DNA from 3 places in the Streptomyces sp. NPDC007901 genome. Region 2 is predicted to be linked to each of the others. Evidence: riboswitches for the same ligand, from Rfam matches in the RefSeq annotation. Region 2 holds a riboswitch; each other region holds the start of a gene.
The links. A riboswitch is a leader RNA that binds a small molecule or an ion and turns the genes downstream of it on or off. The one in region 2 is predicted to bind cyclic di-AMP.

Region 1: linked by a shared signal. The riboswitch ahead of ACFZDK_RS46950 (peptidoglycan DD-metalloendopeptidase family protein) and the one ahead of ACFZDK_RS01075 (transglycosylase SLT domain-containing protein) in region 2 are both predicted to bind cyclic di-AMP.
Region 3: linked by a shared signal. The riboswitch ahead of ACFZDK_RS02275 (NlpC/P60 family protein) and the one ahead of ACFZDK_RS01075 (transglycosylase SLT domain-containing protein) in region 2 are both predicted to bind cyclic di-AMP.

Annotation. Positions count from the first base shown of each region.
Region 1 covers NZ_JBIBKW010000025.1:9,865-19,328, forward strand. Annotated here, with positions in the region: gene ACFZDK_RS46925 (MFS transporter) at 1-276, shown strand, start outside; gene lhgO (L-2-hydroxyglutarate oxidase) at 458-1,678, shown strand; gene trmB (tRNA (guanosine(46)-N7)-methyltransferase TrmB) at 1,733-2,614, shown strand; gene ACFZDK_RS46940 (PrsW family glutamic-type intramembrane protease) at 2,625-3,977, shown strand; gene ACFZDK_RS46945 (aldo/keto reductase) at 4,120-5,064, opposite strand; gene ACFZDK_RS46950 (peptidoglycan DD-metalloendopeptidase family protein) at 5,238-6,278, opposite strand; cyclic di-AMP (ydaO/yuaA leader) riboswitch at 6,286-6,445, opposite strand; gene ACFZDK_RS46955 (hypothetical protein) at 6,881-7,162, shown strand; tRNA gene ACFZDK_RS46960 (tRNA-Met) at 7,360-7,433, opposite strand; gene ACFZDK_RS46965 (dihydrofolate reductase family protein) at 7,524-8,654, opposite strand; gene ACFZDK_RS46970 (MarR family transcriptional regulator) at 8,731-9,252, shown strand; gene ribA (GTP cyclohydrolase II RibA) at 9,405-9,464, shown strand, end outside.
Region 2 covers NZ_JBIBKW010000001.1:204,665-214,128, reverse strand. Annotated here, with positions in the region: gene ACFZDK_RS01085 (CHRD domain-containing protein) at 1-796, opposite strand, end outside; gene ACFZDK_RS01080 (polyprenyl synthetase family protein) at 994-2,001, opposite strand; cyclic di-AMP (ydaO/yuaA leader) riboswitch at 3,224-3,428, shown strand; gene ACFZDK_RS01075 (transglycosylase SLT domain-containing protein) at 3,434-3,931, shown strand; gene ACFZDK_RS01070 (Cof-type HAD-IIB family hydrolase) at 3,980-4,786, opposite strand; gene ACFZDK_RS01065 (FAD-dependent oxidoreductase) at 5,030-6,226, opposite strand; gene ACFZDK_RS01060 (ATP-grasp domain-containing protein) at 6,253-7,497, opposite strand; gene fahA (fumarylacetoacetase) at 7,773-8,984, shown strand; gene ACFZDK_RS01050 (M48 family metalloprotease) at 9,331-9,464, shown strand, end outside.
Region 3 covers NZ_JBIBKW010000001.1:444,175-453,638, reverse strand. Annotated here, with positions in the region: gene ACFZDK_RS02290 (alpha/beta fold hydrolase) at 257-1,117, shown strand; gene ACFZDK_RS02285 (peptidoglycan DD-metalloendopeptidase family protein) at 1,349-2,800, shown strand; gene pcrA (DNA helicase PcrA) at 2,870-5,356, opposite strand; cyclic di-AMP (ydaO/yuaA leader) riboswitch at 5,678-5,850, shown strand; gene ACFZDK_RS02275 (NlpC/P60 family protein) at 5,859-7,019, shown strand; gene ACFZDK_RS02270 (tellurite resistance/C4-dicarboxylate transporter family protein) at 7,221-8,189, shown strand; gene ACFZDK_RS02265 (hypothetical protein) at 8,213-8,566, opposite strand; gene ACFZDK_RS02260 (NlpC/P60 family protein) at 9,014-9,464, shown strand, end outside.

The sequences.
Region 1 (9,464 bases), on a different contig from region 2:
TTCACGGAGCAGGCGCTGTCGAAGCCGACGGAGGAGTTCGTGCGGTCGCACGGGCTGCGGCTGGTCGTCTCGGCCGTCGCGGAGCTGGAGTCGGGGAACCTCGACGCGGCCTGCGAGCAGGGGGTGCGGGCCGTGGAGGTGGCCGGGCGGATATCGTCCGCGCGGACCACGGAGTACGTGAAGGATCTGCTGCATCGGCTGGAGCCGTACGGGGACGAGCCGAGGGTGGTGGAGCTGCGCGAGCGGGCTCGGCCGTTGTTGATGGCGCCGGCGTGAGGGGTGCGCGGGCGTCTGCTGGGTTCCGGTCGTAGAGCGCGTGCGGGTGCGTAGGAGCTGGTCGCGCCCACGCGGCGGTAGCCGCATATCGAATACAGCCCCGCGTCCCTGACGGGGCGCGCTGCCATCCCGCGCGTTTGAAGTGGCTGTCAGTGGCGCAGTGCACTATCGGACGTGGGAGGTGGTGCAGGTGCGGGCCGGGATTGCTTACGACTGTGATGTGCTCGTCGTCGGGGGTGGGATCGTCGGGCTGTCCACGGCGTACGCGATCAGTCGTGCCGCGCCCGGGACCCGGGTGACCGTGCTGGAGAAGGAGGCCGGGCCGGCCCGGCATCAGACCGGGCGGAACAGCGGGGTCATCCACAGCGGGATCTACTACCGCCCGGGGTCGCTGAAGGCGCGGTACGCCGTCAAGGGTGCCGCCGAGATGGTCAAGTTCTGTGCGGAGTACGGCATCGCGCACGCCGTCACCGGCAAGCTGATCGTCGCCACCGAGCGGGCGGAGCTGCCCCGGCTGCACGCGCTCGTGCAGCGCGGCCGGGAGAACGGGATACCGGTGCGGGAGCTGGGGGGCGCCCAGATCGGGGAGTACGAGCCCGAGGTGCGGGGGCTCGCCGCCATACACGTGGGGACCACCGGGATCTGCGACTTCGTGGGGGTCGCGCGGCAGCTCGGCGCGGCCTCGGGCGCGGAGATCCGCTACGGCGCCCGGGTCGAGCGGATCGACCGGCGGCCGGAACTCGGGGTCGCCGTCCGGACGACCGGTGGCGACGTCGTCCGGGGCCGGGTGCTGGTCAACTGCGCCGGGCTGCACTGCGACGAGGTCGCACGGCTGACCGGCGACGACCCGGAGATGCGGATCGTGCCGTTCCGCGGGGAGTACTACGAGCTGGCGCGGCCGGAGCTGGTGCGCGGGCTGGTGTACCCGGTGCCGGATCCGGCGTTCCCGTTCCTCGGCGTGCATCTCACGCGCGGGATCGACGGAGGCGTGCACATCGGGCCGAACGCGGTGCCGGCGCTGGCCCGCGAGGGATACGGCTGGGGCGTCGTCCGGCCCCGGGAGGTGGCCGGCACGCTGGCCTGGCCGGGCTCCTGGACCCTGGCGCGGCGGCACTGGCGGTACGGGGGCGGGGAGCTGCGCCGGTCGGTGTCGAAGCGCGCGTTCGCGACGGCCGTACGACGGCTGCTGCCCGCCGTGGACGACGGGGACCTGATGCGGGCCGCGGCCGGGGTGCGGGCGCAGGCCGTGCTGCGGGACGGGACGCTCGTCGACGACTTCCTGATCAAGGAGGGGGCCCGGGCGGTCCATGTGCTGAACGCGCCCTCGCCCGCGGCGACGGCCTCGCTGCCGATCGGGCGGGAGGTGGCGCGGCGGGCGCTGGAGATGCTGGGTTCGGTGTGAGCCCGCCCAGGAGGCCGTCCGGGGCGCGGCGGGGGCCGTAAAATCGACTTCACTGTGTCTGACTCGCTCAATGCCCCCGAAACCCCTCAGCCCGCCGAGACCGTCCCCGGCGCCGGCTCCCATCACGCCCCCGGTGTGTCCGTCCGGCACACCCGGGCCAAGGGGGAGCCGCGCTTTCCCGACGGCCCGCAGGCCGATCCGGCCGGGTCGCACTTCGAGCGGCGGATCCGCAGCTTCCAGCCGCGCCGCAGCCGGGTGACCGCCGGGCAGGCCGACGCGCTGCAGCGGCTGTGGCCCAAGTGGGGGCTGGACATCGACGGGCAGCGGGTCATCGACCTCGCCGAACTGTTCGGGAACGCCAACCCGGTGGTGCTGGAGATCGGGTTCGGGATGGGCGAGGCGACCGCGCAGATGGCCGCCGAGGACCCGGGCACCGACATCCTCGCCGTGGACGTGCACACCCCCGGGCAGGGGAACCTGCTCAACCTCGCCGACCAGCAGGGGCTGTCCAACGTCCGGGTCGGGAACGGCGACGCGATCATCCTGCTGCGGGAGATGCTCACGCCCGACTCGCTGGACGGGCTGCGCGTGTACTTCCCCGACCCCTGGCCCAAGAAGCGGCACCACAAGCGGCGGCTGATCCAGCCCGAGTTCCTCGACCTGGCCGCGACCCGGCTCAGGCCCGGGGCGGTCGTGCACTGCGCGACGGACTGGGAGCCGTACGCCGAGCAGATGCTCGATGTGCTCACCGCGCACCCGGAGTTCGAGAACACACAGGCCGAGGGCGGTTTCGCGCCACGTCCCGGGCACCGGCCGCTGACCCGTTTCGAGGGTCAGGGACTGGACAAGGGACATGTGGTGAACGATCTGCTCTTCCGTCGCGTACAGCATCGGGTGCGGCAGAGCGAGCAGCACCGACTGGAGTCACCTCGTTAGGGTCGATGCCGTGGCCAGCTACCCGCCGCCGTACCCGTCGTATCCGTCGTATCCGCCACGTCCGCCGTATCCGCCGGACCCCGCCGGGGACGGTCTGCGGCATCCCCGCTGGTGGCAGCGGCGCTGGGTGCGGTACGGGGCGCTGAGCACCCTGCTCGCCCTCTCCGGGCTGGTCATCCTCGCGCTGGTGCGGGAGCAGACGGGCACGGAGGGTTTCCTCGTCGGGCTGGGGCTCGCCGTGCTGCCCGTGCCACTGCTCATAGCCGCGTTCCGGTGGCTCGACCGGGTCCAGCCGGGGCCCTGGCGGAACGTGCTGTTCGCCTTCGCCTGGGGAGCCTGCGCGGCCGCGCTCATAGCCATCGTCGCCAACAGCTTCGCCACCCGCTGGATAGCGACGGCCACCGCGGATCCGAGCAGCGCGGACACTCTCGGGGCGACGGTGATAGCGCCGATCGTCGAGGAGTCGGCCAAGGCCGCCGCCGTGCTGCTGGTCTTCCTCTTCCGCAGACGGGACTTCACCGGGATCGTCGACGGGGTGGTGATCGCCGGGGTCACCGCCACCGGGTTCGCGTTCACCGAGAACATCCTCTACCTCGGTACGGCCTTCGGGACCGACCAGCTGACCGGTGGCACCGGGATCGCCTCCGTGACCGCCGCGACCTTCTTCGTGCGCATCGTCATGTCGCCCTTCGCGCACCCCCTGTTCACCGTCTTCACCGGCATCGGCTTCGGCCTCGCCGCGCTCTCCGCCGACCGGCAGCGGACGCGGCGCGTGCTGGTGCCGGTCGGCGGGCTGCTGTGCGCGATGAGCATGCACGCGTTCTGGAACGGGTCCTCGACGTTCGGGCAGTTCGGGTTCTTCGCCGTGTACGGCATGTTCATGGTGCCGATGTTCGGGCTGCTGACCTGGCTGGCCGTCTGGACGCGGCAGCGAGAGCTGCGGACCGTGCGCGAGGAGCTGCCGGCGTATGTGTACGCGGGGTGGCTGGGGGCGGCCGAGCCGTTCGTCCTCGGGTCGATGCGGGCGCGGCAGATGGCCCGGGAGTACGCCGCGTACCACTTCGGCAAGCCGACGGGGCGGGCGGTCGCCGAGTACGAGGGGTACGCGACGACCCTGGCGCTGCTGCGGCGCCGGGGGCAGCGGGGGCGGGCCGGGGCCGACTTCGTGGTCCGCGAGCGGGAACTGCTGGCCGAGCTGTGGAACCGGCGGGAGCTGGTACGCCCGGCCCTGGACTACGCGGCCCGGACGGCCGCACCGAGCGGATGGCCGGGGTACGCCGGCTTTCCGGCGCCGGCCTACGGGGGGCCGGGGTGGTACGGGACGGCGGTGCCGTACCCGTCGTACAACCCGTACCGGACGTAGGAGGGGCCAGGGTCGGGGGTACGGCCGGTACGGCCGGTGGGCACCGCCGGAATCCGCCGCCGCGGCTGGGCGCCGCTGCGGCGGAAGGGAATCACCGGCGGAGGATGAGCAGGCCGAGGTGCCCGTGAGGCTGCGGCTGCCGTCAGGCCGAGGCTGCCGTCAGCTTGGTGACTTCCTGGTCCGTCAGGTGCAGGTCCGCCACCCCCAGCAGGGCCGGGAGCTGGTCCAGGCTGCGGGCCGAGGCGATGGGGGCCGCAACGGTGGGCTGGGCCGCCAGCCAGGCCAGGGCGACCGTGGGGACGGGGGCCGAGTGGGTCTCGGCGATCTCGTCCAGGGCGGCGAGGACCTTCTGGCCGCGCTCGGACTCCAGGTACGGGGCGGCGCGGCCCGCACGGGGGCTGTCGACCGTCGTGCCGGGGCGGTACTTGCCGGTGAGGAAGCCGGCGGCCAGGGAGAAGTAGGGGACCGCCGCGAGGCCGGTGCGGGAGGCGAGGTCCTGGAGGGGGCCCTCGTAGGTGTCGCGGGAGACCAGGTTGTAGTGGGGCTGGAGGGCGACGTACCGGGCGAGGCCCTCGCGGTCGGAGAGGTCCAGGGACTCCTGGAGGCGCTCCGGCGTGATGTTGGACGCGGCGATGTGCCGGACCTTGCCCGCCCGCACCAGCTCGTCGAGCGCGCCGATGATCTCCTCGACCGGGATCTCCGGCTTGTCGAAGTGCGTGTAGTAGAGGTCGATGTGGTCGGTGCCGAGGCGGCGCAGGGAGGCGTCGGCGGCGGCCTTGATGGTGGCGGCGGACAGGCCGAGGTACTCGGGGTGCTGGCTGACCTTCGTCGCGATGACGATGTCGTCGCGGTTGCCGCGCGCCTTGACCCACTTGCCGATGATCGTCTCGGACTCGCCGCCCTGGTGGCCCTCGATCCAGGCCGTGTAGGAGTCGGCGGTGTCCACGAAGTTGCCGCCGGCGGCCGCGTAGGCGTCGAGGACGGAGAAGGAGGCGGCCTCGTCGGCGGTCCAGCCGAAGACGTTGCCGCCGAGGGAGAGCGGGAAGACCTCGAGGTCGGAGGAGCCGAGTTTGCGAAGAGCAGTCATGCTCTGTATCAACGCGGGTCGCCCCGGCAGGCCATCCCGGCGCAGTACGAAGGTTTCGTAAACAGGCGCACGGGCACCCCGCCGGAAACACCGGACCGGCGGCCCGGACGCCGGGGGGTTGTCGTCGGGGCCGCCGGGGATCCCGGGGATCGTGGCTCGTAGGGGGTGTCCCGTTACGGGTTGAGGCCCTTGCTGCGCAGCCAGGTCATCGGGTCGATGCCGGTGGCCTGGCCGCCGGGGTGGACCTCCAGGTGGAGGTGCGCGCCGGTGACGTTGCCGGTGGCGCCCACGCGGCCGATGACATCGCCGGTGGCGACCTTCTGGCCGACGGAGACGCTGATCGACGACTGGTGGCAGAACCAGAGCTCGGTGCCGTCGTCCAGGGTCAGGATCGTGCGGTAGCCGTAGGAGCCGGCCCAGCCCGCCTCGGTGACCGTGCCGCTGTGGACGGCCTTGATGAGCGTGCCGGTGGGCGCGGCGAAGTCGAGGCCGGTGTGGTAGCCGGAGGACCACATGGAGCCGGCCTGGCCGAAGGTGCCGGTGATCGTGTACGAGACGACCGGCAGCGTGTACTGCTTGGCCAGCGCGGCGAGGCGCTCCTTCTCGGCCTTCGCCTTGGCGTCGGCCTCGGCCTGCTCCTTGGCGTCGGCGGCCTTGGCGGCCGCGGCCTTCACCGCCTTGGCCTCCGCGTCGGAGACCGCCTTGTCGGCGGCGGCCACGGCCTTGGCGCTGGCCTTGGTGTCGAGCTGGTTCTGCTGCTGCTCGGCCTGGGCGATGATCCGGCTGCGCAGCGCCTCACCGGCGTCGGACGAGGAGGAGTCCGCGTCGGTGGCGTTCGTCGTGGTGGTGACGCTGCTGAGCGCGGTCTGGGTGGCCTGGTGGCCGCCGCCCTCGCCGAGCAGGGAGTCGACGGACGACGGCAGGTCGGGCAGCGAGATGGAGACCGGCGGCTTGCCGGTGTTGGCGCTGGCCATGCCGCCCGCGCCGACGGCGGCTATGACGCCGACGCCGAGCACCGTGGAGCTGCGGGCGAGTCCGCCGCCCTTCTGCTTGGCGACGCGGTGCCGGCCGCGTACCTGGGTGAGGGAATCCTCGGTGGGGTTCCACTCCTCCCAGGGGCCCTCGTCGGTGCGGTAGCTGCCGTAGCCGAAGGTGTCGGGTTGACGCTGGCTGGGCACGAACGGGGCTGTCGGAGCAGGCCGGTTGGACGCCACGCGGGCGCACTCCTTTCCTTCCGTCGCCTACCGGGTTAGCTGACGGGTTCGGAGCGGGAAGGTCTCCTACGCGCGTATACCGGCCGATTCCTACCGGCGGCAGCCGTGCGATTCACCCCAAGGTGGTGGTTCCCCGGTTCCCTTGCGGGATTCGGCGCGTGCGCGCGGAGCCGTCGCGGGTGACGGCTGGGACGACCGCGCTGCGTTATCGAACGTTAATAGACCCAGCTGTCAGATTCCAAGCTGTTCTCCTTGATCATTAAGCTTTCAAAGCATGGACTTACCAGCCACGACAGGTCAAAAACGGTCGAGTCGACCGGGCCTCCTGCTCAGCACAGGAGTCACACACGTTTTGATGGTGACTCAGACGTTATGCGGAGGGCGGTCGTCCGGCGACCCTGTGTCACCGGCGCCGGGGGAAGCGAAGGTACGGCCGGCCAGGCGCCGTTCGGGATCGTAGAAGCGGCCGTGCGCGTCCCACGCCTCGGAGAGGCCGTCGGTGTACAGCAGCAGCAGGGTGGCTCCGCCGGGGAACGCGTGCTCGACGGCCCGAGCGGCAGCGCGGCCTTTGGCGCCCGCACCGCGGACACCCGGCCGTCGCCGTGCGGGAGTTCGGCGAGTACGGCGGTGGCGAACCCCTCGTCGACTTCGACCCCGCCGCGCCGCACGGCCTCGCGCACCAGCGGACGGCGTACAGGTCGCCGCCGATGAAGGCGCCCTCCTGGGCGGCCTCGGCGATCTCGCGGACGGGGGCGAGGCGCTGGTCGCCGATGCGGACGATCCGGTTGATGCCGACGGCGAGGACGGCGACGGTCGCCACGGTCAGGATCTCGGTCAGGGCGTCGGCGTCGGGAAGGAAGCCGAAGCGCGCGTGCACGGCGTAGGTGGCGAGAGCGCGGCGACGCCCGTGAGGACGGTGGTGCAGGGGTGCGGCGGTCAGCGGGGCGGGCCAGGGTGCGGGCGGCTGCGGACCCGCCCTCCGGCACCTCTCCAGGGCCCACGGCACGGCTCCCCACAGAACGGCCCGGGTACGACTCAGGGCCGGAATCCTCGATCTTGGATTCCGGCCCTGAGTCATCAGTAGCGGGGACAGGATTTGAACCTGCGACCTCTGGGTTATGAGCCCAGCGAGCTACCGAGCTGCTCCACCCCGCGTCGGTGAAACCAGCATACGCCATCAGAAGGAGGGGAGTCACACGGGTTGATACCGATGGGGTCCGTGGGGCCTCGGCTCCACACGCCCGCTCAGCCCAGCAGATGCCCGTTCGGTGCCTTCGCCGCGCTCTCGTACTCCCCCAGCACCAGCACCCGCACCCCCGCCTCCCGCAGCATCCCGGTCCCGTCGGCCGCCGTCACGAACGTGTCCGGCTCGCGCCACGCGGTCAGCACCCGTCGTACCCCGGCCCGGAGGATCAGCTCGGCGCAGGGGTGCGGGCGGGAGGCGCGGTGGGTGCAGGGTTCGAGGCTGGTGTAGACCGTGGCCGTGGGGAGGCGGGGGTCGGCCGGGGGGATCTTGGCCAGGGCCGCCTCCTCGGCGTGCACCACCGGGTCGCCGGCCTCCCGGGAGTGGCCGCGGGCCAGTTCCGTGCCGTCGGCCGCGACGACCACCGCGCCGACGCTGAACGCGGTCCGGGACGGCGGGCACTCGGCCGCCAGCTCGCAGGCGAGCCGCAGCCACGCCCGGTCCGCGGCGGACACCGACGCGCCCTCGCCGGGGGCGGTGGGCTCGTACCGCATGAGGACGACGTCCTCGATCCGGCGGGTGTCGGCCAGCCGCAGCCGCCCGGCCTGGTACCCGCCCGGGCCGAACAGCCGGGGCGCCTTGGGGTCGCCGACGAAGAGCGGGGCGAGGACGAGCTGGAGTTCGTCGGCCAGGCCCTGCTGGAGGAGCTGGGTGTGGACGGTGCCGCCGCCCTCGACCATGAGGCGCCGTACGCCCCGTACGTCGTACAGGTGCTCCAGCAGCGAGTGCCAGTCGAGGTCGGCGCCGAGGGAGACCACGTCGGCGGCGATGCCGAGGCCGCTGGCCCGCCGCGCACCCTCGTCCGTCGTGTAGACGATCTTCTCGCCGCCGGTGTGCCAGAACCTCGCGTCCGGGTCGAGGTCGCCGGTCGCGGTGACCGTGACCTTGAGGGGGTACTCGGAGCGGCCGGCGGCGACCCGGGCCGCGCGCCGCTGCGCGGAGTTGACCAGCAGCCGCGGGTTGTCCGCGCGGATCGTGCCGGCGCCGATCAGGATGGCGTCGACGGAGGCCCGTACCTCGTCGACCCGGTCGAAGTCGGCCGGGGAGGAGAGCAGCAGTCGGTCGGGGCCGGTGTCGTCGAGGTAGCCGTCGAGGGAGACGGCGGCGGACAGCAGGACGTGGGGGTACGGCATCGGACGCGCTCACTCTCGGCGGCGGGCTGTGAACTGGACGCTTGGTTAAAGTTTGAAACAAACCTACACTGGGTGTATGACGACTCGCTGGCTCACCTCGAAGGAGCAGCGCGCCTGGCGCGCGTACATCGCGGCGACGCACCTCCTGGAGGACGCGATCGACCGGCAGCTCCAGCAGGACGCCGGCATGCCGCATCTGTACTACTCGATCCTGGCCAACCTCTCCGATGCGCCGGAGCGCAAGCTGCGCATGACTGATCTCGCCGAGAAGTCGAAGATCACCCGGAGTCGGCTGACGTACGCCGTGACACGGCTGGAGAAGGACGGGCTGATCCGGCGCGAGGACTGCCAGTGGGACAAGCGGAGCAGCTTCGCCCTGCTGACCGACGCGGGCATGGCGGTCCTCGAGCGCACCGCGCCGGGGCATGTGGAGACGGTGCGGGCGGCGGTCTTCGACCATCTCTCCGAGGAGCAGGTGGACCAGCTGGAGGAGATCAGCTCGGTGATCGTACGGGCGCTGGAGGGGGCCGAGACCCCGCGGCCGACGTCCGACGAGGTGCCGTGGCGGCGGCGGTCGTCACCCTGTTCCGGTTCGTGAACCCGGAATTCGCGAAACCGTACGGAAATCTGTTGCTTCAAATTTAAAGCATGAGGTAGGGTTCCAGCCGTGGATCTGCTTCAAATCTGAAGCAGGGCCCGCGACGTCCCGTACCGGGACAGCCGTCCTGCACCCGGACACTGGAGAACCCGATGACCGACCACCCCGCCGCCACCCAGCGCGCCCGCGTCCGGGTCCCGCTGCGCTTCAAC
Region 2 (9,464 bases):
CGAGCAGTCCGTGCTTCTTGCCGGACCGGGTGGCCTTGAGGTCGAGCTCGGGGACGTTGCCGTCGCCGTTGGGTGTCTTGGTCACGACGGCCCCGGTGACCGCGCTGCCGTCGGGCGCGACCCACTGCGGGGTGCCGGAGTCGGGTGCGACGAAGGAGTGCCGGATGCCGCCGCCGAGCTTGGCGCTGACGTCGCGCTGGGCGAAGGCGTAGCTGCCGTCGGCGGCCGGCTTGCACTCGTAGATCTGCTTGCCGGTGACGACGGAGGCCTGGAAGCCGCCGCTCCTGAGGTGGGAGACGGTGCTGACGGCGTGCAGCTGGCCACGGACGGCCCCGCCGGGGAACCGGGCGGTGTGCAGGTTGGCGTAGAAGGCGCCGGGGTCGGTGGTGAGCTGCTTGAGCAGCGCCTTGTCGGTGACCTTGACGCTTCCGGTGACGCTGTGGCCCCTGGTCTTCTTCAGCAGCTTCCCGAAGTCGATCTTCACGCCGCCGTTGGTGCCCTTGGCGCCCTGGTGGATGTGCAGGTCGGTCGGCCTGCCGGTGCCGCGCCAGGTCACGGCGACGGTCACCTTGTCCCCCTTGACCTGGATGAACTCCAAGGCTGCACCGTCCTTGTCCCCGACGGCGGGCCCACCGGCGACGGGTACCTCGCTGGCGCCGCGCAGACTGGCGACGAGGACGACGGAGTCGGTGGTGTGGTGGCTGGTGGCGGCTGCCGGGACGGCGGCACCACCCAAAGCGGTCACGGTGACGGCGGCGGCGGCGAGAGTCCTGCGACGCGTTGCGTTGATGACCATGATTCCGTTTTCTCCCCCTGTGTCAGCCGACGCCCCCTGCGTCGGCTTCTGGGGAGGGGTACGGAACCGATCTGGTATTGGACTCAGTCCAGCTATGTGACGTGCGTCACAGACATATCCGCCGAGTCCGGGCCCTCACGGGTCGGGCGGGCAGTGGACCGGTACCAGCCGGACCGGCACCAGGCCGGCCCGCGGTGTCAGCCGGCCCGGTGCACCACCGCGTCGCACAGCTCCAGGAGGGCCGCCTTCGCGTCGCACTCCGGCAGCGGGGCCAGCGCGGCCCGCGCCTCCTCCGCGTACCGGACCGTGTCCCGGCGCGCCTGCTCCAGCGCCGGATGCACCCGCAGCGCCGCCAGGGCCTCCGCGAGCCGCACGTCGTCCGTGAGGTCGGAGTCCAGCAGCTCGCACAGCGCGACGTCCTCGGCGAGCGCCAGGCGTGCCGCCCGCTCCCGCAGCCGAAGCACCGGCAGAGTGGGGACGCCCTCGCGGAGGTCGGTCCCCGGGGTCTTGCCGGACTCGTGGGAGTCGGAGGCGATGTCCAGGACGTCGTCGGCGAGCTGGAAGGCGACGCCGAGCCGTTCGCCGTACTGGGTGAGGACGTCCACGACCGTCTCGTCGGCGCCGGACAGCATCGCGCCGAAGCGGCAGGAGACCGCGACCAGCGAGCCGGTCTTGCCGCTGAGCACGTCGAGGTAGTGGTCGACCGGGTCGCGGCCGTCCGTCGGGCCTGCCGTCTCGAGGATCTGGCCGGTCACCAGCCGCTCGAACGCGAGGGCCTGGACGCGCACCGCCTCGGGACCGAGATCGGCGAGGATCTGGGAGGCGCGCGCGAAGAGGAAGTCACCGGTGAGAACGGCGAGCGAGTTGCCCCAGCGGGTGTTGGCGCTGTCGACACCGCGCCGCACGGACGCCTCGTCCATGACGTCGTCGTGGTACAGGGTGGCCAGGTGGGTCAGCTCGACGACCACGGCCGACGGCACGACACCCGGCGCGTACGGGTCGCCGAACTGCGCGGCGAGCATCACCAGCAGCGGGCGGAACCGCTTTCCGCCCGCGCGCACGAGGTGCTGCGCGGCCTCCGTGATGAAGGGGACCTCACTTTTGGTGGCCTCTAGCAAGCCCTCCTCGACAGCCGTCAATCCGGCCTGGACATCGGCTTCCAGAGCCTGGTCCCGCACGCTCAGCCCGAACGGCCCGACGGTCACGAGGGGTCTCCTGTCTGCTGGTGTCCACTGGCGATTACACGGTTTGTCGATAGGTCGCTGCCATCACTCAAGTCAGCGTATCCGGTCAGGTTTCGATCACCGAGGGCGCCCACCGTTACACCCCGGGCGCTATCGGATCACGACCGGTATGTTTTTGATCAGCCGATACGATCTGACATCCACTGACTTAACAGGAAGTGCCGACAGTTGTCCCGAACCGCGGCATAGGCCGTGTCCCTGGCCGGCACCGCCGGGTCCGGGTCCGGCGACAGAGCCCCGCCGGGGAACCACCGCGCCTTCTCCGGTCGACATCACCTGCCCGGGGGTACCCCTTCCGCCACCGGCCGAAGCCGACGGGGGCACATCATGCCCGCCTGGACACCCTCGCGCGTCCACAAGATCACCCGCGAGGACCTCCGCCCTCCCGGACCCGCGGACCATCGCCCCCACGCGCGCGTGGCACCCGCCGACCGCAACGAGCGGACACCCCCGCACGGACGACACCGACGCCATCTTCGGCACCTCCCAGCACCGCGGACAATTCACCATGACAACGACCGGCCACGCGGCGGGGGTTCCGCCTCACGACGGACACGCACGCACCGAAGGGGACCGGCCCGCCATCCGGGATGACGTGACCAGGATCACGCACCCGTCGACAGCAGCCCCTCCTGCCATCAGTCGCGAGCAACAGGGGCGGATCGGGGGCAGTGGGAGTCGTCGGCGCCAACCGCTCGGCCATGCGCCCGGAGTGGCACGTGCGGTGGAGGCGCACGCGATCGATGACCCTTCTATCACCATTCGCACTTAAAGTCCGAAATAATCGGCAATATAAAAAGTCGGACTACATGCGAAATCACCCGTGACGTGGGTCACTTTCCCCGCCCCTAAAGGGGCATTGTGCGCGAATGGCAATGGGTGCACTTTCCGCCCGACCCAGAGAGGAGCGGATTCCAGGAAATCCCTCATGTCCGATTTGACTCGATTGCGGTTTCGTGAAGTAGGTCACGCGGGTCCGAATGCCGCATACCCCGTAAGGCGACCCTTCCTTCCCGTTCCCTGCGGGCGAGTTGAGGCTTGGCAACCGCAAAGGATCAAGCAGCACATACGTCACAGATCAAGGTCAATCAGTTCTTTATGTGAATCTGACACTTGTTCCGGACATGTGCTCTCGCATACGTTCCCGCTCGCCGGGCGGACGCCGAATCCTGCCGCCGCCCGTCGTGACCCATTGACGAGTCCATTCGCACGGCAGGAGCGGGGGAACCAGGTAAGCCGCCGGACCGGGCGACCGACGTGATCGATGTGATCGACGGACGTCGTACCGGAACGGCTAGGGGTGAAGTCGCCTCGCCTTAGGGCGGTGCGGCCGGGCACTCCCCGGGCCCGAACCCGACAGCTCACCTCGCAGGCGACGGAGAGGAACTTCGCCATGTCTGCTGCCGCCCAGAACCGCCGCCCCCGCCGCAACCGCATCGTCCGCACGCTCGCCGTCGTCGGCACCGGCGCCGCCGTACTCGCCCTCCCGCTCATCGGGGCGACCACCGCCTCGGCTGCCGTCGCCTCCACCACCACCGCCACGACGCCCTCGACGACCCTCGCCGGGTACCCGAACAACCTCGACGGCTGGATCCGGGAGTCGCTCGCGATCATGGCGGAGAAGCACATCCCGGGCACCTACAACGGCATCTACCGCAACGTGATCCGCGAGTCCTCCGGCAACCCGCAGGCCATCAACCTCTGGGACTCCAACGCGGCCAAGGGCATTCCCTCCAAGGGCCTGCTCCAGGTGATCGACCCGACGTTCAAGACCTACCACGTGGACGGCACGTCGTTCGACATCTACGACCCGGTCGCGAACATCACCGCCGCCTGCAACTACGCCGCCGCGCGGTACGGCTCGATCGACAACGTCCACGGCGCCTACTGATCACCGACGTTTGGGACGGCCCGAGTCGCTCAATGGCGCACAACGGCCTTACGGGAACAGTCTTTCGAGGGCGACGGCGATGCCGTCGTCCTCGTTCGACAAGGTGATCTCGTCGGCCACCGCCTTGAGTTCGGGGTGGGCGTTGGCCATCGCCACCCCGTAGGCCGCCCAGTCGAACATGGGGATGTCGTTGGGCATGTCCCCGAAGGCGATGGCCTGTTCGGGGCGCAGCCCCAGATGGTCGGCGGCCAGCGCCAGCCCGGTCGCCTTGGTCACCCCGCACGGCTGGAGTTCGACGGTTCCCGGCCCCGACATGGTGACCGTGGCGAGCGACCCGACCACCGCGCGGGCGGTCGCCGCCAGCTCGTCGTCGGACAGGGTGTGGTGGCGCAGCAGCACCTTGCTGATGGGCGCGCACCACAGGTCGTCGCGCCGGCCCACGCGCAGCGCCGGCAGCGTGGGGTGGGGCATCAGATAGCCCGGTTCGATGAGCGTGAGCCCGTCCACGCCGTCCTGGTCGACCGCCGCGTACACCTGGCCGACCTCGGCCTCGATCTTGCCGAGCGCGGTCTCCGCCAGCTCCCGGTCCAGGGTGACCGACCACAGCAGACGCTGCGCACCGGCGTCGTACACCTGCGCGCCCTGACCGCAGACCGCGAGTCCCGTGCTGCCGAGGTCGTCGAGGAGCGGGCGCACTCTCGGCGCGGGGCGGCCGGTCACCACGAGGTGCCGGGCGCCGGCCCGGCCGGTCCGCGCGAGCGCGGCGAGCGACCGGTCCGAGAGGGTGTCGTCGGCGCGCAGCAGCGTGCCGTCCAGGTCGGTGGCGATCAGTGAGTACGGGAGGGGTGCGACCATGATCAGAGAATACGGACAGCACGGCCCTGAGACTCACTGTGCGTTTCGGCCTCAAGTGGCGGCCGCCGCCTCCGTGATGGGGTCGTTGTCAGTGGGGCCCGTTACGTTTGTGGTGAGGTGACCGCACCGGTCGGACGGGGACGGGTGTGGTGAAAGACGCCCGGCGGCTCGGACTCCGGTTCGACGGGGACGGCGGTGGCGCCGAACTGGACGCCGGGACATGTCTGTTGGCGCCGCCGCAGGTCAGGCGTGGGCTGCCGCGAGGTGCTTGGCCAGGCGCGGCGAGGCGAACTCCGTGCCGCACACGAACCGCATCACCGGGCCGTACGACGCCGCCGCGGGCAGGCCGGTGAAGTACAGGCCGCGCACCGAGGAGACGTATCCGGCGCCGAGTCTCGGGGCGCCGCGGCTGACCGCGACGCGGGTGCGCAGTTCGGGGCCGAGGAAGTCCAGCGCGGCGACGTCCACGCGGTAGCCGGTGGCGGCGATGACGTGGTCGGCGGCGAGGCGGTCGGTACGGCCGTCGTGGGTGCGGACGGTGAGGACCGGGGCGCCGTCGGAGATGTCGGCGCCGGTGACCGCGGCGACCTCGCGGACCTGGACCTTCCCCTCGAAGCGGTCGCGCAGCCACCAGGCGCCGAGCGGGCCGAGGACCCGGCGGACCAGGTAGTGGCGGACCTGCGCCGGGAGGTAGCGGTAGGGGTGCGGGTAGTAGCTGAGCGCCCACAGGGACCAGGCCCGGCCGAACGGGGACTCCGGGCGCAGCTTCGGCTGGTCCCAGGGCGGCGCGCCGAAGGCGACCCTGCCGTGCCCGCGGGAGACCACCCGGACCTGGGCGCCCGCCTCGGCCGCCAGGGCGGCCGTCTCCAGCGCGGACTGCCCGGCGCCGACGACGATCAGCTCCTTGCCGGAGAAGCGGGTCAGGTCGTGGTGCCGTGAGCTGTGCGAGACCGGTCCCGCCGGTCCGTCCGCCGCCGCTTTCGCGAGCTCCGCCGGGACACGGGCGAGCCCGGACAGCCCGGTGGCGACGACGACCGCCCGGGCCGTGAACAACTCTCCCGAGTCCAGCTTCAGTTCGAAGCCGTCCGACCGGTGTCGGTCCACGGAGACCACTCGCACCCGCTCCAGCTCGGGCACCAGCTTCTGCTGGAACCACTCGCCGTAGCCGATGAAGGTCTCCACCGGGATGATGTCCTCGTCGGTCACCAGCCTGCGGATACCGGCCGCGTCGCAGTAGTCGGCGAGGGTGTGGCCGCGCTGCGGGCAGTCGAGGTTGGAGGCGGCGGGCGTCGACTTCAGGAGCATGCCCTCGGGCATGTGGTCGCGCCAGCTGACCATGGGGTCGCCGAAGACCCGGACGGGGATGCCGCGCGCCCGCAGATGGGCGGCGGTGGACAGGCCGAAGGGCCCGGCACCTATGACTGCTACCGGCTGGATCACGAAGTCCCTCCCCAGGAACGTGGTGCCTACTTCGTGGAGGTGCTGGAGCCGCGGCGGTTGGTGCGCCACAGCTGATAGAGGTGCTTCGCGCCCGGGCGGACGAAGCGGGCGAGCATCGTGACGAACGGCAGCGGGTCGTCACCCGCGAGCCAGGCCAGCTCGGTCCCGCTCGGCTTCTCGGGCGCGTGCGGCGTCGTATAGCCGCTGCGGCGGTAGGCGAGGAGGGCGGGCAGGTCGATGTTCTCCACGACGTACCGGTGGCCGGCGCGCTGTTCCCCCTCCGGAACGCGGCGTCCGGTCAGGTCCAGGTGCATCGCGCGGACCACGTCCACCCCCGACTCGCTCTCGAAGAGCCGGAACTGGGCGCCCATGCGCGGGTTGAAGTCGAGCAGTTTGTACTGCCCGTCGCGCCGGTCGAAGCGCAGGTCGAGGTCGATGACGCCGGTGAAGCCGATCTGTTTGATGAAACGCGCGGCGAGGTCGGCGAGTTCCGGGTTGTCGACGACGTACGCGTTCGCGGTCATGCCCGCGTGCGGCGGCCAGGAGCGGACCTTGACGCCGGTGAACAACGCGCGCGGGGTGGAATCGGCGTCGAAGTAGGCGTGCACGATCCAGTCCTCGGCCTCCTCCCTCGGCAGGTACTCCTGGAGGATGACACCCGGATGGGTGCCCCAGTCACGGGCGAGCGTGAGCAGTCCCTCGCGGGTGGGAATCCGCGTCGTGCCGTTGACAGCGGGCTGTTTCCGCCGGACGAACGCCTCACGGTTCTTGGCGACGATCGGGAAGCGGGCCTTCTCCGCGAAGTCGACGATCTCCTCGTACGACTGCGGGAAGGCGGCCGTCGGACTGGGGATGCCGTGTTCCACGCAGAGTTCGTGCAGGCCCTGCTTGCTGGCTAGCCGACGGGGCAGTGCGCGATCCACGCGCGGGAAGAGGAAACGGTCGCCGAGCGCGTCCTGGTGCTCGGCGATCAGGACGGCGGCCTCCTCGTCGGTGGGGATCAGCACGGTCGGACGGCCGATACGGCGGCCGATGCGCAGCAGTCCCTCGACGAGGTGCTCCGGTTCCTCGGCGCCTGTTGTCGGCCATACGAAAGCCCGTTTGAGATAACGGGAGGAGGCCGCCGGTGTGTACGGGTCCTCCGTTATCGCGTACATGGGAACGCCCAGGCGGCCCAGGCTGCGGATCGCGCCGACCCCGCCGTGATGCAGCGGATAGTCGCCGAATTTGACGATCAGGCCGGGCACGTCACGGTCCGCCTCGAACGGCACGCTGACGGCATTCCTGGCCACGGGTCCCCCCACGTGTCCCCCCTACGGACCGGACCCACCCCGTCCGTGTCCCCCAAAGGACGCTAAGCCGGAATTGACCCCTCCGACAAGGCTTATCCGGACATTGCGAACTCTTTAGACACTGCCAAGACGGCCAACTCACCCGTAACGTGTGGCGCGACCACATGGAATGCCGCGCAACGCCATAGTGACGTCGCCACATGGTCGGCCCCGCGCGGCACGGATGAGAGCGAGGCAGCCACCCCATGCCCCCCTTGCCCCCCTTCGAGGTCCCCGAGGGTGACCCCTTCGGCTCGCACAACCTTCCGTATGGCGTGTTCTCGACCCCCGAGAGCACCGAACGGAGGGTTGGCGTCCGCCTCGGCGACCACGTCCTCGACGCCGGCGCCGCGGCCCTCGCCCTCGGTTCCCCGTACGCCTCCCTGCTCGCCCGCCCGACCCTCAACCCGCTGCTCGCCACGGGCCGCACCACCTGGTCGGACGTGCGGCGCGCCCTGACCGCCTGGGTGACGGTGCCCGCCCACCGCGAGGTGCTCGAACCCCTCTTCCACCCGCTGTCGTCGGTGACCCTGCACCTCCCCTTCGAGGTCGCCGACTACGTGGACTTCTACGCCTCCGAGAACCACGCCCGCAACGCCGGCCGCATCTTCCGCCCCGACGCCCCCGAACCGCTCACCCCCAACTGGAAGCACCTGCCGATCGGTTACCACGGCCGCGCGGGCACGGTCGTGGTGTCGGGCACGGACGTCGTACGGCCGTCGGGCCAGCGCAAGGCGCCATCGGACCCCGCACCCGTGTTCGGCCCGTCGGTGCGGCTGGACATCGAGGCCGAGGTCGGCTTCGTCGTCGGCACGCCGTCGGAGCAGGGGAAGCCGGTGGTGCTGGGCGACTTCCGGGAGCACGTGTTCGGCCTGTGCCTGCTGAACGACTGGTCCGCACGCGACCTCCAGGCGTGGGAGTACGTCCCGCTCGGCCCGTTCCTCGGCAAGTCGTTCGCCACCTCCGTCGCGGCGTGGATCACCCCGCTGGAGGCGCTGGAGGACGCGCGGATCGACCCGCCGCGACGCACGCATCCACTGCTGCCGTACCTCGACGACTCCATGGAGGAGCCCGCCGGTTACGACCTGCGGATGTCGGTAGCGATCAACGGGCAGGTGGTGTCCGAGCCGCCGTTCTCCACCATGTACTGGACCGCCGCCCAGCAACTCGCCCATCTGACCGTCAACGGCGCCTCGCTGCGCACCGGCGACCTCTACGGCTCCGGCACGGTGAGCGGTGCGGAACCCGGGCAGCTCGGGTCGCTGCTGGAACTCACCTGGAACGGGCGCGACCCACTCGAACTCCTGGAAGGGAAGCGGACGTACCTGGAGGACGGCGACGTGGTGACGCTGTCGGCGTGGGCACCGGGGCCGGGCGGCGCCCGGGTGGGACTCGGGGAGGTCGGCGGGCGGATCGTGGCGGGGTGAGAGACGGCTGCGGCGCGATGCGCTGCGGCGGAGACGGGTGGGAGGCATCCGCGGGCGAGGCGGACCCGGAGGCGGTACGGCCGGTGTCGCGGGAGCGGTGACCTGGGAGCCCCGGGGTGCGGCGAGGAGGGCGCCCGGATCGTCGTCGACACCTGACTCGGGGCGCCCCGCACCGTCATACTGACGGGACACGCACCATGCGATGCGCCCGCACGCGCACCATGCGAAGCGGCGGCGTACACGGGACGTGACGCGCCGGCGCACGCACTCTGTCGCGCAACGGCGCATCACCCCCGTACCGCCCCTTCACCCGCACGTCTCTCCGATCAGAAAACGGAGCCCCGGCATGACCGTCTGCCTGCTCCTGCTGAGCGCTGTCGCTCTGACGGCCGCGGTGCCGGTGCCGCGCGCGCTGGTGCGGGCTCCGTGGCCGGAACGGGAACCGGTGGTCGCGCTGTGGGTGTGGCAGTGCCTGGTCGC
Region 3 (9,464 bases), 240 kb from region 2:
CATTCGGCACGTTCTACCACCCGCCGCGAGTGAACGAACGTTATCTCCAGCATCCCGCAACCGGCAGTTTCACGGAGGTTACCGAGGGGGAAATCACAGAGAGTGGGACACGTCAGGGAGCCGCAGCGTGGTCGCGGGGGAAACATACGGGCATGCGATGCGGCCCGTCGTCGTACCCTCGCCGCCTTCGCCCGGCCCCCCATGAGGGCACACGGGGGACGGAGCCGCTCTCCGCGTGCCGACAGGAGGTCGGCCGATGAAGGTCACCGAGGCACTGGAACCCTTCCTCCCGCTCTGCCGCCTCCTGCCCAGCAGACTCGCCGACCTGTCCCTGGCCCTCCTGAAGGCGACCGCCCTGGAGGCCGCGATCCTCGCCGGGCATCTGCTGCTCTACCCGACCGGCCTCACCCCGGAGCGCCGCCCGCCCGCGCAGCCCGCGCAGCCCACCGAGCGTGACGGCGCGGCCCGGCTGCCGGTCCGTTCGGCCCCGCCGGTCGTGCTGCTGCACGGTTTCATCGACAACCGCTCGGTCTTCGTCCTGCTGCGCCGCGCCCTCGCCCAGCACGGCGGCCAGCGCGTCGAGTCCCTCAACTACTCGCCGCTGACCTGCGACATCCGCACCGCCGCCGAACTGCTCGGCCGGCACATGGAGGAGATCTGCGAGCGCACGGGCAGCGACCGGGTCGACATCGTCGGGCACAGCCTGGGCGGACTCATCGCGCGCTACTACGTGCAGCGCCTCGGCGGCGACCTGCGCGTCCGCACCCTGGTGACGCTCGGTACCCCGCACGCCGGCACACGGGTCGCGCCACTCGCGGACGCGCACCCGATCGTGCGCCAGATGCGCCCCGGCTCGGAGGTGATCGAGGAGCTGACCCGGCCCGCGCCCGGCTGCCGCACCCGGTTCGTCAGCTTCTGGAGCGACCTCGACGCGCTGATGGAACCGGTGGAGACGGCCCGTATCGACCATCCGGACCTCGACGCGACGAATGTGCAGGTGACCGGCATCGGCCACCTCGCCCTGCCCGTCCACCCGGCGGTCGCCACCGGTATACGACAGGCCCTGGACGAAACACACGCGGAGGAGCGGGCAGCGGGCGGTCTGACGGTGGCCTGACGGCCGGTCCGGGCGGGCAAGGACGGCCCGACGGAGCGGGCTTGGGACCCCCAGTCATCGAACAATCATCGAACACAAGGCCAAACTCGCGCCCACCGTCCCCCGAAACACGGCCGAATGCCCGTTTCCCGAAGCCACGAAACCTGCCGAAGATTGTCGCGCCCGCATACCGCCGGGTACAGTCGCCGCACTGCTCTGGCAGCCCCTGTTGTCGAGGCGAAAGAGAAGTTGGTGAACGACCGTCACCCGTCGGGGACCATGACCACCCCGGCCCCGGCTTCCGACGCCGGCCAGGCGCACTACGCGCCGTACGGCACCCAGGAAGCCCAGTACGGCGACTTCACCACGTACGGCGACCACGCCGCTACCGGCGCCTCGTTCCACAGCGACCCGCTCTTCGGCAGCCTTCCGGGCCAGACCCAGTCCACCGGCGCGTACGACGCCACGCAGTGGCAGACGGTCGGCGACCAGACGCTGAACTACGACCCGTACGCGGCCCAGCACCACGCCGCCTACGACTCCGGCGCCTACGACAGCACCGCCTGGACCATCCCGGCGCAGGCCGCGCACCCGGCACAGGCAACGGTCGCCGACACCAGCGGCCACTGGGACGCGAACGCCTGGCTCCAGCCCGACCAGCCGGCCGCGGCCGGCGCCACCCAGCAGTGGGAGTGGGGCACCCAGGCCTTCGACACCGGCGCGTACGACGCCACACAGTGGAACACCGACGGCACCCCGGCGCAGCCCGCCGACCACGAGCCGCAGGAACAGTACGAGCAGTACGAGGGGCACCCGGAGCACGAAGAGTTCGCGGAGGACCTCCCGGCCGACGGCGGGTTGACCGCGACCGGTGAGCTACCTGCAGTAAGGCCACTGCTGGAGGACCAGGAAGAGGTCGCCCCGGACGCTTCGGCCTCGACGACACGCGCCGGCTCCCGCGCGGGGGCGCGTTCCCGCCGTCGTACGCCTCCCAAGCGCTCCGCGCTGCTGACCGTCGCCGTGCCCTCCGCGTGTGTGATGGGCGTCGCCGGGATCGCGGCCGCTTCCGTGGGCAGCCTGACCGGCGAGGGCAAGGACACCACGGCCTCCGCCTCGGACGCGCAGTCGGTGAAACCGTCCGCCGCCAACAGCAAGCTGGACGCCCAACTGAAGACGCTCTCGGCGGGCGCCGACGACTTCGCCGACCGGGCCAGCCGGACCCAGGAGCGCATCGACCTCAAGGCCCAGCAGGACGCCGAGAAGAAGAAGGCGGCGGCGGAGGCGGCCCGCAAGGAGCGGCTGCGCCCCAAGTACGCCCTCCCGGTCACGCAGAGGGGGCTCAGCGCCTACTTCGGCCAGGCCGGCGTGAACTGGATGTCCGTCCACACGGGCATCGACTTCCCCGTCTCCTACGGCACCACGGTCATGGCCGCGACCGACGGCGTCGTCTCCACCAAGTGGAACAGCGCCTACGGCAACATGATGATCGTGACGGCGAAGGACGGCACGGAGACCTGGTACTGCCACCTCTCGTCGTACCGCGTCGCCTCCGGTACGACGGTGAAGGCCGGCGATCCGATCGCGTACTCCGGGAACTCCGGCAACTCGACCGGCCCGCACCTGCACTTCGAGGTCCGGCCCGCAGGCGGCTCCGCCATAGACCCGCTGCCGTGGCTGCGGAGCCACGGGCTGGATCCCACCTGATCTCTCCGAGTGAGCAGCGAGCCCCCGCCGGCGGCGGGGGCTCATCCGACTTCTACGGCTTTTCCACTTCTACAGCTTCTCCACCGGCGCGTACCGCAGCAGCAGCCGCTTCGGCTTGGCGTCCCCGAAGTCGATCGTCGCCTCCGCGTTCCCGCCGGTGCCCTTCACCCCGACGACCGTGCCGAGGCCGAACTGGTCGTGGGTGACCCGGTCACCGACGGCCAGTGAGACCACCGGCTTCTCCGAGGTCCGCCGAGTGGCGAAGCCGGACGCGCCCGACGCCGAGGAGCGCGAGCGGGACGAGGAGAGCGAGGCGGCCACGCCCGACGCGGGCCCCGAGGACACCGGCGCCATCGCCCCGGTCCGCTTCCACTCCAGATACGCGCCCGGGATCTCCTCCAGGAAGCGGGAGGGCGGGTTGTACGACGGCTGGCCCCAGGCGCTGCGCATCGACGACCGGGTGAGGTACAGCCGCTCCCGCGCGCGCGTGATGCCGACGTACGCGAGGCGCCGCTCCTCCTCCAGCTCCTTGGTCTGGCCGAGGGCGCGCATGTGCGGGAAGACGCCGTCCTCCATGCCGGTCAGGAAGACCACCGGGAACTCGAGGCCCTTGGCGGTGTGCAGGGTCATCAGGGTGATGACGCCGTCGCCGTTCTCGTCGTCGTCGGGGATCTGGTCGGAGTCGGCGACCAGGGCCACCCGCTCCAGGAAGGCGGCGAGCCCGGCGGACTGCTCGCCCTCGCCGGACTCCTGCTCGAACTCCAGGGCCACGGCGGCGAGCTCCTGGAGGTTCTCGATCCGGGTCTCGTCCTGCGGGTCGGTGGAGGCCTGCAACTCGGCGAGGTAGCCGGTGCGTTCGAGGACGGCTTCGAGGACGGTGGCCGGTCCGGCGCCCGACTCGACGATCGTACGGAGGTCCTCCATCAGCGTGTTGAACCGCTTGACCGCGTTGGTCGACCGCGCGGCCATGCCGTACGCCTCGTCGACGCGCTTGAGCGCCTGCGGGAAGCTGATCTTCTCGCGCTGGGAGAGGGCGTCGATCATCGCCTCCGCGCGGTCGCCGATGCCGCGCTTGGGGACGTTGAGGATGCGGCGCAGCGGGACGGAGTCCTCCGGGTTGGCCAGCACCCGCAGATAGGCGAGGACGTCCCGGACCTCCTTGCGCTCGTAGAAGCGGACACCGCCGACGACCTTGTACGGCAGGCCGACGCGGATGAAGATCTCCTCGAAGACACGGGACTGGGCGTTGGTGCGGTAGAAGACGGCGACATCGCCGGCCTTCGCCTCGCCCGCGTCCGTCAGACGGTCTATCTCGTCGGCGACGAACTGTGCCTCGTCGTGCTCGGTGTCGGCGACGTAGCCGGTGATCTGCGCGCCCGCGCCCGCGTTGGTCCACAGGTTCTTGGGGCGGCGGGACTCGTTGCGCTCGATGACCGCGTTGGCGGCGGAGAGGATCGTCTGCGTGGAGCGGTAGTTCTGCTCCAGGAGGATCGTCGTCGCGTTCGGGTAGTCCTCCTCGAACTGGAGGATGTTGCGGATCGTCGCGCCCCGGAAGGCGTAGATCGACTGGTCGGCGTCACCGACGACGCACAGTTCGGCGGGCGGCAGGTCGTGCTCGGCGGGCGGTACGTCGACGGGGTGGTCAACGGTGCCGACGAGCTCGCGGACCAGCGCGTACTGGGCGTGGTTGGTGTCCTGGTACTCGTCGACCAGGACGTGCCGGAAGCGGCGGCGGTAGTGCTCGGCGACGTCCGGGAAGGCGCGCAGCAGGTTGACCGTCGTCATGATCAGGTCGTCGAAGTCGAGGGCGTTCGCCTCGCGCAGCCGCGACTGGTAGAGGGCGTAGGCCTGGGCGAGGGTCTTCTCGAAGCCGTCGCTCGCGCGGGCGGCGAAGTCCTCCTCGTCGACCAGCTCGTTCTTGAGGTTGCTGACCTGGGCGCTGAACGACTTCGGCGGGTAGCGCTTGGGGTCGAGGTCCAGGTCGCGGCAGACCAGGGCCATCAGGCGCTTGGAGTCGGCCGCGTCGTAGATCGAGAAGGAGGAGGTGAAGCCGAGCTTCTTGCTCTCCCTGCGCAGGATCCGCACGCAGGCGCTGTGGAAGGTCATCACCCACATCGCGTTCGCGCGCGGGCCGACGAGCTGCTCGACGCGCTCCTTCATCTCGCCCGCGGCCTTGTTCGTGAAGGTGATCGCGAGGATCTGGCCCGGGTGGACGTGGCGCTCGCCGAGGAGGTGGGCGATGCGGTGGGTGAGCACGCGCGTCTTGCCGGAGCCGGCGCCGGCCACGATGAGCAGCGGGGAGCCGGCGTGCACGACCGCCGCCCGCTGGTTGTCGTTCAGCCCGTCCAGGAGCGCCGCCGCGTCCAGGGCGGGGCGGGGGGCGCCGTCGCGGTAGTGGGTGTCCCGGTCCGGGGGCACGTCGAACTTCCCGCCGAACAGGTCGTCCGGAATCGGCTCCGGTACGTGCTCGTCCTCGGGCGGCGGCGGGGGTTCCTCCTCGTGGCCGCGCGGGGGCTGGAGGCTCGCCAGGAAGCTGTCGTCAAAGAGGCTGCTCATCGCTCTCCGAGTCTAGGCCGCCCCACCGACAACCGGCCGCCACCCCGAAAACTCGCCGGGGTGACCGCACGGATTCCCTCCGTCACGGCCGGTCGGCGCACGGCACGAGCGGCTCCGAGCGACCACGAGCGACCGAAAGCCGCCGCACCGATCCCGGCAAATCGCCCACACCAGCTCGAACCTTCCGGGCCGGACGAGCCCGAACCCCAAGGTCACGAAAATGTATCGGGCATATCGCACATCAACCTTCACACGGGCCACACGAGTTGGCTAGCGTGCCGGACAGGCCGTACGACACCCACCGGCGAACGTCGCCGGGCCGTACGGCCTCCGCCGAGTCCGGGACGCCTTCGCGCGTCCGGAGCCGGGGACCCACACCGACCTTGGGGTGAATCGGTCCCAACTCCCCGTCCGGGGAGGGACCGTAGGGCAACCCTTCCGAACCACCCGCCCGAACCCGACAGCTAACTCGGTAGGCGGAACATGGAAGGAGTCGCCTCCGTTGGCGTCGCACCGCAAGTCCCGCCCCTCGGGAACGCGCGTAGCAGGCATACGCACCCCCGCCCTGGCCACCGCCGCCCTCACCTCCGTGGCCCTGCTCTCGCAGACGGCCAACGCCGCGCCCTCCGCGGACGGCAAGCCGAGCATGGAGGAGGTGGAGAAGAAGGTCGACGACCTCTACCGGCAGGCCGAGTCGGCGACCGAGAAGTACAACGCGGCCAAGGAGAAGACCGGTACGCAGCACAAGCAGGTCGACACCCTGCTCGACGACGTCGCCCGGCGCACGGACCGGCTGAACAAGGCGCGTGAGGAACTGGGGTCGTTCGCCGCGGCCCAGTACCGGACCGGAGCCAGCGCCCCCGACACGGCGACCTTCCTGCTCGCGGACAGTCCCCAGGACTACTTCGACCAGACACAGCTGATGAGCCGGCTGACCTCGCGCCAGAAGGACGCGGTCGACGACTACGTCACCCAGCAGTCCGCGACCATGAAGAAGCGGCAGGAGGCCGCCAAGAGCCTCGAGACGCTCACCGAGACGCAGGACGACCTCAAGACCGCCAAGACCACCGTCCAGACGAAACTGGCCTCCGCGCGGGAGCTGCTCTCCAAGCTGACGGCACAGGAGAAGGCGCGGCTGGCGGAGATCGAGAAGCAGAAGCAGGAGGAGGCGGCACGCAAGGCCGCGGAGCTCGCGAAGCAGCAGGCGGCCGCCGCTGCCGCGGCCAAGCAGGACACCTCGTCGTCCTCGTCGTCGACGTCGTCCTCCAGCGGCTCCTCGTCCTCCGCCTCCGACTCCTCCTACGCCACGAAGGCCGCCAAGGCCATCGCCTTCGCCCGCGCGCAGATCGGCAAGCCGTACGTCTGGGGAGCGACCGGACCCGGCTCCTACGACTGCTCCGGGCTCTCGCAGGCCGCCTGGAAGGCCGCGGGCGTCTCCCTGCCGCGCACCACCTACGACCAGGTGAACGCCGGCACGACCGTCTCCCTCGCCGACGCCCAGCCCGGCGACCTGGTCTTCTTCTACGACGACGTCAGCCACGTCGGCATCTACATCGGCAACGGCATGATGATCCACGCCCCGAAGCCCGGCGCGTACGTCCGGGAGGAGTCGATCTACTACGGCGGCGAGTCGATCATCCACAGCGTGGTGCGACCGGCTTGAGGTGACGGGGGCAGGGGCCGGAGGCCGGGGGCGCACGTCGCCGAGCCTCGGGCGCCCCCGGCCACTCCCCCACACCCGCCCTCACCCCACCACCCCCGGGCGCCCCGCGCCCCCGCCGCTGTCCCGCGCCCGCGCGGTTTTCACGCTCCTCGCGCGCGTGCCCCGGCCGCACCACCGGTGATGCTCCTTAGCATCGGCGACATGTCCGGCAAGTCCCCCCTCCGTGCCTGGTGGGCGCAGCGTCCGCCGGCGGCCGGGGCCGCCGTGGTGGCCACCGCCATCGTGTCGGTCGCTCTGCATCTCACGGGGGCCGAGACCCTGTCCCGGATCGCGCTGGTGCTGGCCTGCGTGGCGTGGGCGGGACTGGCCGTGGACTTCGTCGCACGCCTGCTGGTGGACCGCGGGCGCTGGCTGACGGACGCGCGGACGCCTGGCGCGCTCACCGCGGTGGCGGCCACGACGGTGCTGGGGACGCGGTTCTCGGCGCTCGGCCGGCAGACCCTCGCCGAGGCCCTGCTGGCACTGTCGGCGGTGCTGTGGCCGCCGCTGCTGATCCTCGTCGTACGGCACTGGACGCGGCGCATGCCCGACGCGGTGTTCCTGGACTGTGTGGCCACACAGGGGCTGGCCGCACTCGCGGCGACGCTGGCGGCGGCCCTGACGGCGGCCTGGCTCGCGCACACCGCGCTGGTGCTGTTCTGGCTGGGGCTGGTGCTGTACGGGTTCGCCCTGGCCCGCTTCGACTGGCGGCAGGTCCTCGAGGGGGCCGGCGACCAGTGGATCGCGGGCGGGGCGCTCGCGATCTCCGCGCTGGCCGGGGCGAAGCTGCTGGCCGCCGACAGCGCGCGGCTGTACCTGTGGAACGACGACGACCGGGGCGTGCTGCGCACGGTGACGGTGGCGCTGCTGGTCCTGGACCTCGCCTGGTACGCCGTCCTGCTGGTCGCGGAGGCGGTACGGCCCCGGCTGCGCTACGACGTGCGCCGCTGGGCGACCGTGTTCCCGATGGGGATGACGGCCACGGCGATGCTGTCCACCGAGGCCGCTCTCGACATCCCGTGGCTGAGGGGGCCGGGGCAGGTGCTGGTCTGGGTCGCGGTGGCGGCCTGGCTGGTCGTGGCGGCCGGGGCGGCGGCGGCCGAGCGCGCCGCCCTCAGGAAGGTCTCCTGACCGTCAGGACCACAGCACGGCGATCAGGTCCACAGCACGGCGATGAAGATGTTCGCCATGGTCAGCAGGCCCACCAGGCCGAACGCGCCCTTCTCCACCTTCTCGTCGTCCCGCTTCACGTAGACGAGACCGAGGATCACGATCAGCAGCGCGAGCTTCACGCCGATCTTGACGGTGTTGACGTGGTGGTCGTCGGCCTCGTTGAGGCCGACCAGGATCACCCCGGTCGCGAGCATGGTGAACGCGCCGTGCAGCATCCCGGGGACGAACCGGGCCGTGCCCTGGCCCATCGCCTTCATCTGGGTGAGGAAGCCGCCGAGCAGCGCGGCGATGCCGATGATGTGCAGGCCGACGAAGAGATGGATGAGTACGTCCATGGCCCCGGAGCCTAATCAGGGCCCCCTGGCACCCCGGTCACCGGCCCCCTCCCCCGGGACCGCATATATGCACCCCATAGCACCCCACCGCCCCCGCCAGCCCCGGAACCGCCGCTTCGGTCATCCGGCCCTGCGAAGCCGACGGCTCCGGACCGGAATCCCCGTCACATACCGGTCGGTAACGATCCTGTCACGCCAATTCCGCGCATCGCGTTACCAAGCCGACACATCCGGGCCTAGCGTCCTCCCCCAGGTGACCGACTCCCCACCGCCGCCCGGGCCAGGGGCGGCAGTCGGACACCACCGCCGAGAAGGTCCGGCGGCGGTCCGCTCCCCCTGTGCGGGCCGCCGCCGGACGCGTCCTCCGCTCCCCCGCGGCCCCCGCGCGCTCCCCCTGGCGTGCTCACGGACGAGACGGCGGTCGTACGAAAGGACGTGACTGTCCAGGTGGCAGTGCACCGCAAGCCCCGACAGCGCTCGCTCAGCGGCCATACGGCCCGCACGGCCGCCACCCTCGCCCTGGCGGGCGCGGCCACCGCGACGGGCTTCGAAGGGATCGGACACGCCGAGCCGCAACTGACACCGGCGCAGGTGAAGGCCAAGGTGGACCAGCTGTACCAGGAGGCCGAGGTGGCCACCGAGAAGTACGACGCGACCAAGGAGAAGGCCGACGCGGCCCAGCGGCGGCTGAAGTCGCTGCAGGACGAGACCGCCCGCAGGCAGGAGAAACTCAACTCCGCGCGGGACGCCCTCGGCTCGATAGCGGCCGCGCAGTACCGCGACGGCGGTATCGATCCGGCGTGGCAGCTGGCGCTGTCCAGCGATCCCGACCAGTACCTCGAGGACGCCGCCTTCGCCGAGCGGGCCGGGGACCGGCAGGCCGGTGCGGTGACCCGGG